Regions from separate parts of the Pseudomonas sp. S2_H01 genome, predicted to be linked through region 2. Evidence: riboswitches for the same ligand, from Rfam matches in the RefSeq annotation. Region 2 holds a riboswitch; each other region holds the start of a gene.

Region 1 (3,272 bases), 140 kb from region 2:
GCTGCTGCGCAAAGGACGCGTTAACGTGCCGCAGCTCTACACCGAAGATCCGGCCGGCGCCTACCACTATTCACGCGGGGTCAACCTGCGTGCCGTCTGGGCGTTTATTCCGGCGGCAATCATTTCCACGATTACCGCGCTGGTCCCGGCCTTTGATTCGGTGTCGCCGTTCTCCTGGCTGATGGGCGCCGCCATTGGCGCAGCGCTGTACCTGTTGCTGGCCGACCGGCGCAAGACCTTCAAAGACGTCAGTGGCCAGGCCATTGCCGTGCAAAACACCCAGCATTGATCGCAAGCGAGAGACGTCCACCCATGCGTATTTTGATCGTCAACGTGAACACCACCGAATCGATGACTCAGACCATCGCCGAGCAGGCCCGCAGCGTTGCCTCGCCCGGAACGGAAATCATCGGGCTGACGCCGCGCTTCGGTGCGGAGTCGGTGGAAGGCAACTTCGAAAGCTACCTGGCGGCCATCGCGGTGATGGACCGGGTGCTGTCCTACGACCAGCCCTACGATGCGGTGATTCAGGCCGGCTATGGCGAGCACGGGCGCGAAGGCCTGCAGGAGCTGCTGGAAGTGCCCGTGGTGGACATCACCGAGGCGGCTGCGAGCCTGGCGATGCTGTTGGGCCACAAGTACTCGGTGGTGACCACGCTGGATCGGGCGGTGCCGTTGATCGAAGACCGGTTGAAACTGGCGGGTGTCTTCGAGCGTTGCGCCTCGGTACGCGCCAGCGGCATGAGCGTGCTGGAATTGGAGGAAAAGCCGGACCGCGCCCTGGAAGCCATCGCCGAACAGGCGGTTGAAGCGGTCACGCGAGATAAAGCCGAAGTGATCTGCCTGGGCTGCGGCGGGATGGCCGGCCTGGACCAGATGATTCGCGACCGCGCCGGCGTTCCGGTGGTCGACGGCGTGACGGCGGCCGTGGCACTGGCCGAATCGCTGGTGCGTCTGGGCCTCAAGACCTCGAAAGTCCGCACTTACGCCACACCGCGGCCGAAGAAAGTCGTTGGCTGGCCGTTTCGTCTGCAGGATTGAAGGGTCGTTGAGCGATAGATCGGCGGTGCATTCGCCTCACGCCAGCGAATCGTTTAGTATCCCCGCCGCCGGTTTCCACTCGGAATTAATAGGGAATCCACGAGCCCTGCTCTGTCAGGCTCAAATGGAACTGTCCCCGCAACTGTAGGCGCTGAGCCCTGCTTCAAGAATGCCACTGGGTCAGCCCGGGAAGGCTGAAGCCTGGCGAGGACGCGCCAGTCAGGAGACCTGCCGGCAAGCGTCAATCATTCACCGGCGGGGTGTCCGGGAAGGACACCCGTGCGCGCCTTCGTTGGCGTGATCTGCACTTGCCCTGTCTTTTCAGCGGCGAGCCGGGATGTGCTTTCCAGTACCTGCCCTTTCGGCCATCAGGTTTACTGGAGATCCCGCTCATGTCGCTGCGCCGCCTTTCGTTGTTGCTCACCGGTCTGATGCTCTCGAGCCCCCTCCTCGCCGCGTCAACGCAGTACCCGCTGACGGTCGACAATTGCGGCGTGCCGCTGACGTTCGCCCAGCCACCGCAAAAAACCGTGACCATTGGCCAGGCCGCAACGGAAATGCTTTACGCCTTGGGCCTCAGCCAACAGGTGATCGGCACATCGTTGTGGTTCAACGACGTACTGCCTCAATTCAAGGACGCCAACGACCACATTGCCCGTTTGGCCGACAACACGCCCAGCTTCGAGTCCGTGACCGGCAAACGCCCGGATTTCGTCCCGGTGCAGTTCGAGTGGATGGTCGGCCCTCAAGGCGCGGTCGGCACCCGACAACAGTTTCACGACCTGAACATCCCGACCTACATCCTGCCTTCCGACTGTGAGGGCAAGAACAATCGGGTCGGCGCCGATGGCACGCGCCTGGCGGCCTTTAAAGTCGAGACGCTGTACAAGACCCTGGCTCAACTGGCCATGATCTTCGACGTGCAGGATCGCGGCCAACAGCTGATCACGGGCTATCAGGCGCGTCTGGCCAAGGCCGTCGAACAGGCGAAAACCCAAGGCAGCCACAACGTTTCGGCGGTGTTCTGGTTCTCCAGCCCTGACCTCAACTCCGATCCTTTTGTCGCGGGCCGCAAGGGCATTCCCAATTTCATGCTCGACACGCTGGGCATGCGCAATGTCATTGATTCCGATGAAGAGTGGCCCACCGTCGGCTGGGAAACCATCGCCAAGGCCAACCCGACCATCCTGGTGATCGCTCGGATGGATCGTCGCCGTTTCCCGGCCGACGATCATGAGAAGAAACTGGCGTTTCTCACATCCGATCCGGTGACGCGCAACATGGACGCGGTGAAGCACGATCGCATCGTGATCATGGACGCCAGCGCGATGGAATCCAGTGTGCGGCTGTTCGACGGCATCGAGCAACTCGGCGCTGCCGTTCAAAGCGCCACTCCTGCGCCATGAACCGTATGCGTGTGGGTCGATTGCTGGGCCACGGCCTGTGGGTCAGCGCCGTGCTGTGCCTGGCGATCATGGCGGGCGTCGCGATTGGCGAGACGTCGATCAGCCTGCCTGTCATCGCTCAGGTGTTGGCAAACAAGCTGTGGGCAGCCGGTTACCTGGTAGACCCCATCGATGAAGGTATCGTCTGGAACTACCGCCTGACCCGCGCCATCGTCGCGGCGGCGTGTGGCGCAGGGCTGGCGATTTCCGGCGTGGTGCTGCAATCGCTGCTGCGCAATCCGCTGGCCGACCCTTATCTGCTGGGCATATCGGCGGGTGCCTCCACCGGCGCTGTCCTGGTGGCAATCATCGGTGTGGGCGCCGGGGCGATTTCCCTCTCCACCGGTGCCTTCGCCGGCGCAATGGCCGCCTTTGCACTGGTGGCCTTGCTTGCCCGCGCCTCTCGCGGCCAGACGGCGGCCGGACAGATCATCCTGGCGGGCATTGCCGGCTCACAGTTGTTCAACGCCCTCACGTCCTTTCTGATCACCCGCTCCGCCAACGCCGAACAGGCGCGCGGCATCCTGTTCTGGCTGCTCGGCAACCTCAGCGGCGTGCGCTGGTCGTCGGTGAGCCTGGCGGTGCCCGTTGTGCTATTCGGCCTGGTGGTTTGCTTGTGGCATCGCCGCTCACTGGACGCGTTCACCTTTGGCGCCGACTCGGCGGCGTCCCTCGGCATTCCCGTGCGCCGGGTGCAGGCCTCACTTATCGCGACCACCGCACTGATTACCGCCGTCATGGTGTCCATCGTCGGTTCGATCGGGTTTGTCGGGCTGGTCGTCCCCC
Region 2 (3,272 bases):
CCCAGCCACAATCAGGTGATGATTCCGATGCCGTTGGGACTGAGCCTGCCGATGTATTGCACTGCGTCGGGGCGAGCGTACCTGTCCCGACTCGACCCCCAGGCTTGCGCCGATTTGCTTCGCGCGATGCCGCGCCCGATGCACACGCACGCCACGATCACCGATCTGGACGCTTTACTCGACACCATCGCCGAGGCCCGGGAAGAGGGTTACAGCAGCATTGAGGGTGAGTATTTTCTGGGAGACATCAGCCTGGCAGCGCCGATTGTCGATGCGGGTGGCACGCCGTTGGGTGCAATCAACATCTCGGTACCGGCCAGCCGCTGGAGTTTCCAGGACGCGCGCAAAGCCTTTGGTCCTTCGCTGATTCACACGGCGCATGCCATCTCCAGCGCGGGTTGGAGTCAGCGGGCGGGTGGTTTTCGTTGATGGCTGTCGGGATTTGCCGTTCGCAGGATTTACGGCAACTGCATGACCTGTGAGAACGCGATTGGTCTGGGCGGCATTCCGTGGAAGGTGGTGGGCCAGATACCTCTACGGTGAATGATCCTCCGCATTCGTCAGCAAGCTGACTCCCACAGATTTCAGGCCTACCAGGACACCCAGCGTGCCCGTTGACGCGGAGCGTCGATCGCTGCGTGACCACGCGGAGCGTGGGAACGATCACTAGATTCATGGATGTCCGCTGTGCTCTTGATTCTGCCGAAGGCGTAGGAGTCCGGCTTGTCCGACGATCTGCTGCTAAGCAGTAGCAAAACTAAATTCCTTTGGCAGTGTCAGGCAGAACGCATTCACAGGGTTGGCTGCCGGTTCCCGTCAGATCGCGGGATGCGGCCCAGACACAAACCACGCTCCTACAGGTCTCGCGTCGCCCTGATCTCCCTGATTCTGTTCTGCTGGTGATTTTGCTCTTCGACATCAATGGTCCAAACACTGCAAAACGGGACTTGGGTGCAGGCTGAAAAATGCCCCCACGTACACCGTTTGCTCGTTGACCTTCGCCTGACCACTGCGTAGCCTTGCGCACTTGAGGTTCGCCGGCTCGGGTTTCCTGACACCGGCGCTAAGAAGGGAATGCGGTACATGCCGCAGCTGCCCCCGCAACTGTAAACGGTCATGTTCATTGCACAGCCACTGCGCGAGCGGGAAGGCGTGATGAACGCGAGCGGCCTGACGATCGTGTCAGCCACTTCGCCGCCGTGAGCCAGGAGACCTGCCTCGAAGACGGGCCTGCTTTGAGCAAGGCCCTGCGAATTCTCATTACAACCGGGCGGGGTGATCCGGTGGCGAATCGAATGGCGAGCCTGTCGACCTCGACGGCTGCGCGGTTCTCGTCCTGCTTGCCCGCCGCTACGCCATAGGGCATCCGATGAAAACACTGGCCAAACTTCCTGTCACCATCGTCACCGGTTTTCTCGGTTCGGGCAAAACCACCCTGTTGCGTCACATGCTCGACAACGCCGAAGGGCGCCGTATCGCGGTGATCGTCAACGAGTTCGGCGAGCTGGGCATCGACGGCGAAATCCTCAAGCAATGCACCATCGGCTGCACCGAAGAAGAAGCCAACGGTCGCGTCTATGAACTCGCCAACGGCTGCCTGTGCTGCACCGTCCAGGAAGAGTTCTTCCCGGTGATGCAGGAACTGGTTGCCCGCCGTGGTGATCTGGACCATATCCTCATCGAAACCTCCGGCCTTGCTCTGCCAAAACCGCTGGTTCAAGCCTTCCAGTGGCCTGAGATCCGCAACGCCTGCACCGTTGACGCCGTCATCACCGTGGTCGACAGCCCGGCCGTCGTTGCGGGTACGTTCGCGGCATTTCCGGATCAGGTCGATGCGCAGCGCAAACTCGATCCGAACCTGGACCACGAGTCCCCGTTGCACGAGCTGTTCGCCGACCAACTGGCGAGCGCCGACCTGGTCATTCTCAACAAGGCCGACATGCTCGACGCTCACGCATTGGCCGCGGTGCGCGCTGAAGTTGCCGAAGAACTGCCGCCTGCCGTGAAAGTCATCGAAGCCAGCAAGGGCCAGTTGCCCATCAGCGTCCTGTTGGGTCTGGGCGCCGAGTCCGAGCTGCACATCGACGGGCGCAAGACGCACCACGATCATCACGAGGGCGATGACCACGACGATCACGACCATGACGCGTTCGATTCGATTTCCATCTCGCTGCCGCAAGCCGATGAAGCGCTGCTGCTCGACGCCTTGACCCAGGCGGTCGTTCAGCACGGCATTCTGCGCGTCAAAGGGTTCGCCGCGATTCCCGGCAAACCGATGCGTTTGTTGGTGCAGGGCGTCGGCACCCGGTTCGACAAGCACTTCGACCGCGCCTGGAAGGCCGACGAAGAGCGTCTGACCCATCTGGTGCTGATTGGCCAGGCACTCGACGCGGACGTGCTTGAGGCCCAGTTGCGCGCTGCCGTCACGTCGGCCGAGATCAAAGGCTAAGCCATGCACCTGCTGCGCACCCAGCCCGGTGGCTTTGTCCCCGACGACAGCATCGCTGACCTTGGGCAAACCCCCGCCGAGCTGGTGATTCTGTGCAGCGGCGATTCCCATCTGGCGTTGCTCGCGGAAACCGCGCAGCAATTGCCGGACGATTACCCCAGCCTGCGTCTGGCCAACCCCATGCAGGTGCAGAACCATGCGTCGGTGGACCTTTACGTCGATGAAGTGCTGCGTCATGCCAAGGTCATTCTCATTTCCTTGCACGGCGGCATCGGTTACTGGCGTTACGGCGTCGAGCGACTGGTGGAACTGGCGGCGAAGGGTGTGAAACTGATTCTGGTCCCCGGCGACGATCGCCCTGATCCAGAGCTCAGCGACCTGAGCACTGAGCCCGCCGAAGACCGGGACCGGCTCTGGCATTACTTGCGCCAGGGCGGCAAGCAGAATGCGCTGGCGTTGTTCCGGTGCATCGCCAGTCGGTGGCTGGCGCGCGATTATGCGTGGGATGAGCCACAGACGTTGCCGCGCACGGCGATTTATCACCCGACCAAGGCCCAGGCCGGTGTGGCTGACTGGCAAGCCGACTGGCGTACGGATCACCCGGTGGCGGCGGTGTTGTTTTACCGCTCGCACCTGCAGGCGGCCAACACCGGTTTCATTGATGTCTTCTGCGAGCGGTTGTTGGCGCAAGGCTTGAACCCGCTGCCCATCGCCGTTGCCAGCCTGAAAGAGCCAGCATGCCTGGCCGCCGTGCAGGACTGGCTGGACGAGACAGCGTGTGAGGTCATCCTCAACACCACCGGGTTTGCCCAGTCGAGCCCTG
Region 3 (3,272 bases), 2.1 Mb from region 2:
CCGTAAGAGCGCCGCCATCGCCTGGGGATTCGACGGGAAATAAAAGTGCACGTACGAAGCCGTCATTCGGCCCTCTCGATACACTGCCTCGGCGCCGCGACCGCCGTTGGGGCTGACGCCACGGGCAATCGGGGTCAGTTCGGTGCTGGTCAGCGAGTGGTGATAGGTGTGCCCACGCAGCGTGCCTTCCGGCAGTTCCACCGCTTGCAACGCCAAGGCCGCCAGACGTTTCTGCATCACCGCCTCGCCGTCGAGCAAACCCACCAGTTTCGCCCGTTGGCCATCGACATCGGTCAGCGCATTCAGCAGGTACAGCATGCCGCCACACTCGGCGAGCAACGGTTTGCCTGCGGCGTGATGGGCACGGATCGCGTCGAGCATCGGGACGTTCTGCCCCAGCGCCACATGGTGCAATTCGGGGTATCCGCCGGGGAGATACAGGCTGTGAGCGTCAGGGATCTGCGTGTCCCGAATCGGCGAAAAGAACGACAGTTCAGCCCCCATCGCACGCAGCACATCAAGGCTGGCGCCGTAGGTGAACGCGAAGGCTTCGTCATGGGCAATGGCGATGCGCACGCCCGCCAGCAAGGGCTCGGCCTGCACGAAATCAGGCGCCGAGAACGTCACGGCAGGCGGCAGCGTCGCATCACAGGTGCTGGCCAGCGCATCGGCGGCAGCGTCCAGACGCACGTCCAGATCGTTCAGCTCACTGGCCTGCACCAACCCCAAATGGCGGCTTGGCAGTTCGATGCCGGTTTCCCGCGACAGTGCGCCATACCAGCGCAAGCCTTCGGTCAGGCTGCCTTCGAGCAGTTGTGCGTGACGCACTGTCCCGACCCGATTGGCCAGCACACCGGCGAACGGCAAATCCGGTTGATAACGCGCCAACCCCAGCGCCAGCGCGCCGAAAGTTTGCGCCATGGCCGTGCCATCGATCACGCCCAGCACCGGCACGCCGAAGTGCCTGGCCAGGTCAGCGCTGGACGGGGTGCCGTCAAACAGCCCCATGACCCCTTCGATGAGAATCAGGTCAGCGTCGGCGGCCGCTTCCCACAGCAGACGACGGCTCTCGTCTTCGCCGACCATCCACATGTCCAGTTGGTACACCGGGTTGCCGCTGGCGCGCTCGAGAATCATCGGGTCCAGAAAATCCGGTCCGCATTTGAAGACACGAACCTTACGACCCTGATTGCGATGCAGCCGCGCCAGTGCCGCGGTGACCGTGGTTTTGCCCTGACCGGACGCAGGCGCGGCGATCAACACCGCCGGGCATTGCCGAGGCTGACGCTCACTCACAATTCGATGCCCTTCTGCGCCTTGATACCGGCCTGGAACGCATGCTTCACCACGCCGATGTCGGACACGGTGTCGGAAAGGTCGATCAACTCCTGCTTGGCGCCACGGCCAGTGATCACCACATGCTGCATGGGCGGGCGCGCTTGCAGGTCGCTGAGGACCTGCTCCAGGTCGAGGTAACCGTGCTTGAGGGCAATGTTCAGTTCGTCGAGGACCACCAGACCGATGCTCGGGTCCTTGAGCATCTGCCGGGTGACGACCCAGGCGGCTTCGGCGGCGGCGATGTCGCGCTGGCGATCCTGCGTTTCCCAGGTAAAACCCTCGCCCATCACGTGATAACGCACTTGCTCGGGAAAGCGGCGGAAGAACAGTTCTTCGCCCGTGGCATTGCGACCTTTGATGAACTGCACCACGCCGCACTGCATGCCGTGGCCCATCGCCCGCGCCAGCATGCCGAAGGCGGAACTGCTTTTGCCCTTGCCGTTGCCGGTCAACACCAACAGCAGGCCACATTCATTCGGGGCGCTGGCAATGCGCTCGTCCATCACCGCCTTTTTGCGCAGCATGCGCGCCAGGTGGCGTTCGTCACGTTCGGGGGATTCGCTCATCTCAGCTCTCCGCTTGAGGGCAAGTGTGGCAAACGGAGGGCACAGGCAAAGACTGACAGCAGGCGCCGGGCGCTAAACGCCCGAGCCTGCGCAGAGCATCGCCCTCCGTGATGCTGTTTGAATGGATCAGGCCGGTCTCCGGACTCATGAGTTGAAACACAAGCCACGCGCCTTCCCATGTTCCATGAACACAGTGGCATCGTGCGTGACCTTACTCATTTACCGTTGCGGAGGCAGCGCCGGGATTGAGCGTGAAATGCGCGCACCGGCTTCCCTGTTTCACCCTGTTGAACGACCGTGGTCGCGGGCACCTGAAACAATCGGCGAAGGTTAGAGGGTTGACTCCAGAGCGTCAATCAAAGCGGCACGCCATGCAGCAATTGAGTGAGCGGTTGAACCCACCGCTCAGCCACGTCTCTATTCCTATACATGCCTATGCATGACTGCCAGATGCCTCACTGCGAGCAAGCGGAGATCGATCATGTTCAAACTCAGACCCCAGATGGTGGTTTTACTGTTGGTCGCCGCAGGGCTCGCCGCATGCGGCGAGTCGTCAAGGTTGCAGGTTTCGGACGGCACCGGCCCTTCGCCCAAGCTCCCCGAACCGAACAAGACCCTGATCCCTACCGTGAACATCGCCCCGGCCGTTGGCTGGCCGGCGGGCGCCAAACCGGTCGCGGCACCCGGCACACAGGTCGCGGCGTTCGCGGAGAACCTCGATCACCCTCGCTGGCTGTATGTGTTGCCCAATGGCGACGTGCTGGTGGCGGAAACCAACGCCCCGCCCAAGCCTGACGACGGCAAGGGCATTCGCGGCTGGGTCATGAAGAAAGTCATGGGGCGGGCCGGCGCAGGCGTTCCGAGCGCCAACCGCATCACCCTGCTGCGCGACAAGGACCACGACGGCGTTGCCGAAACCCGCACCGTGTTCATCGATCACCTCAATTCGCCGTTTGGCATGACCCTGGTCGGCAACAACTTCTATGTCGCCGACACTGACCGCCTGTTGCGCTTCAACTACGAACCGGGCGAGACGTCGATCAAGGGCGAACCGCTGAAAGTCACGGATTTGCCGGGCGGCACGATCAACCACCACTGGACCAAGAACGTCATCGCCAGCAAGGACGGCAGCAAGTTGTACGTGACCGTGGGCTCAAACAGCAATGTCGGCGAAAACGGGCTCGACGCGGAAGAAGGCCGCGCGGCGATCTGGGAAGTCGACGCCGCGACCGGCAACCACCGCATCTTTGCCTCGGGCCTGCGCAATCCCAACGGCATGGATTGGGACCCGAGCACCGGCAAGTTATGGACCGCCGTCAACGAGCGGGACGAGATCGGCAGCGATCTGGTGCCTGACTACGTGACCTC

Evidence for each region. Region 2 has a riboswitch for cobalamin ahead of cobW (cobalamin biosynthesis protein CobW). Riboswitches for the same ligand answer to the same signal wherever they lie in the genome.
Region 1: it holds a riboswitch for cobalamin, as region 2 does, so the genes downstream of both, AB4N84_RS26595 (ABC transporter substrate-binding protein) here and cobW (cobalamin biosynthesis protein CobW) in region 2, are expected to answer to the same signal.
Region 3: it holds a riboswitch for cobalamin, as region 2 does, so the genes downstream of both, cobO (cob(I)yrinic acid a,c-diamide adenosyltransferase) here and cobW (cobalamin biosynthesis protein CobW) in region 2, are expected to answer to the same signal.

Annotation. Positions count from the first base shown of each region.
Region 1 is NZ_CP162756.1:5,959,804-5,963,075, forward strand. It holds gene AB4N84_RS26585 (NCS1 family nucleobase:cation symporter-1) at 1-289, shown strand, start outside; gene AB4N84_RS26590 (aspartate/glutamate racemase family protein) at 313-1,041, shown strand; cobalamin riboswitch at 1,094-1,291, shown strand; gene AB4N84_RS26595 (ABC transporter substrate-binding protein) at 1,434-2,447, shown strand; gene AB4N84_RS26600 (FecCD family ABC transporter permease) at 2,453-3,272, shown strand, end outside.
Region 2 is NZ_CP162756.1:6,101,658-6,104,929, reverse strand. It holds gene AB4N84_RS27240 (IclR family transcriptional regulator) at 1-429, shown strand, start outside; cobalamin riboswitch at 1,020-1,235, shown strand; gene cobW (cobalamin biosynthesis protein CobW) at 1,370-2,449, shown strand; gene cobN (cobaltochelatase subunit CobN) at 2,453-3,272, shown strand, end outside.
Region 3 is NZ_CP162756.1:4,036,385-4,039,656, reverse strand. It holds gene AB4N84_RS18120 (cobyrinate a,c-diamide synthase) at 1-1,296, opposite strand, end outside; gene cobO (cob(I)yrinic acid a,c-diamide adenosyltransferase) at 1,293-1,904, opposite strand; cobalamin riboswitch at 2,017-2,234, opposite strand; gene AB4N84_RS18110 (PQQ-dependent sugar dehydrogenase) at 2,386-3,272, shown strand, end outside.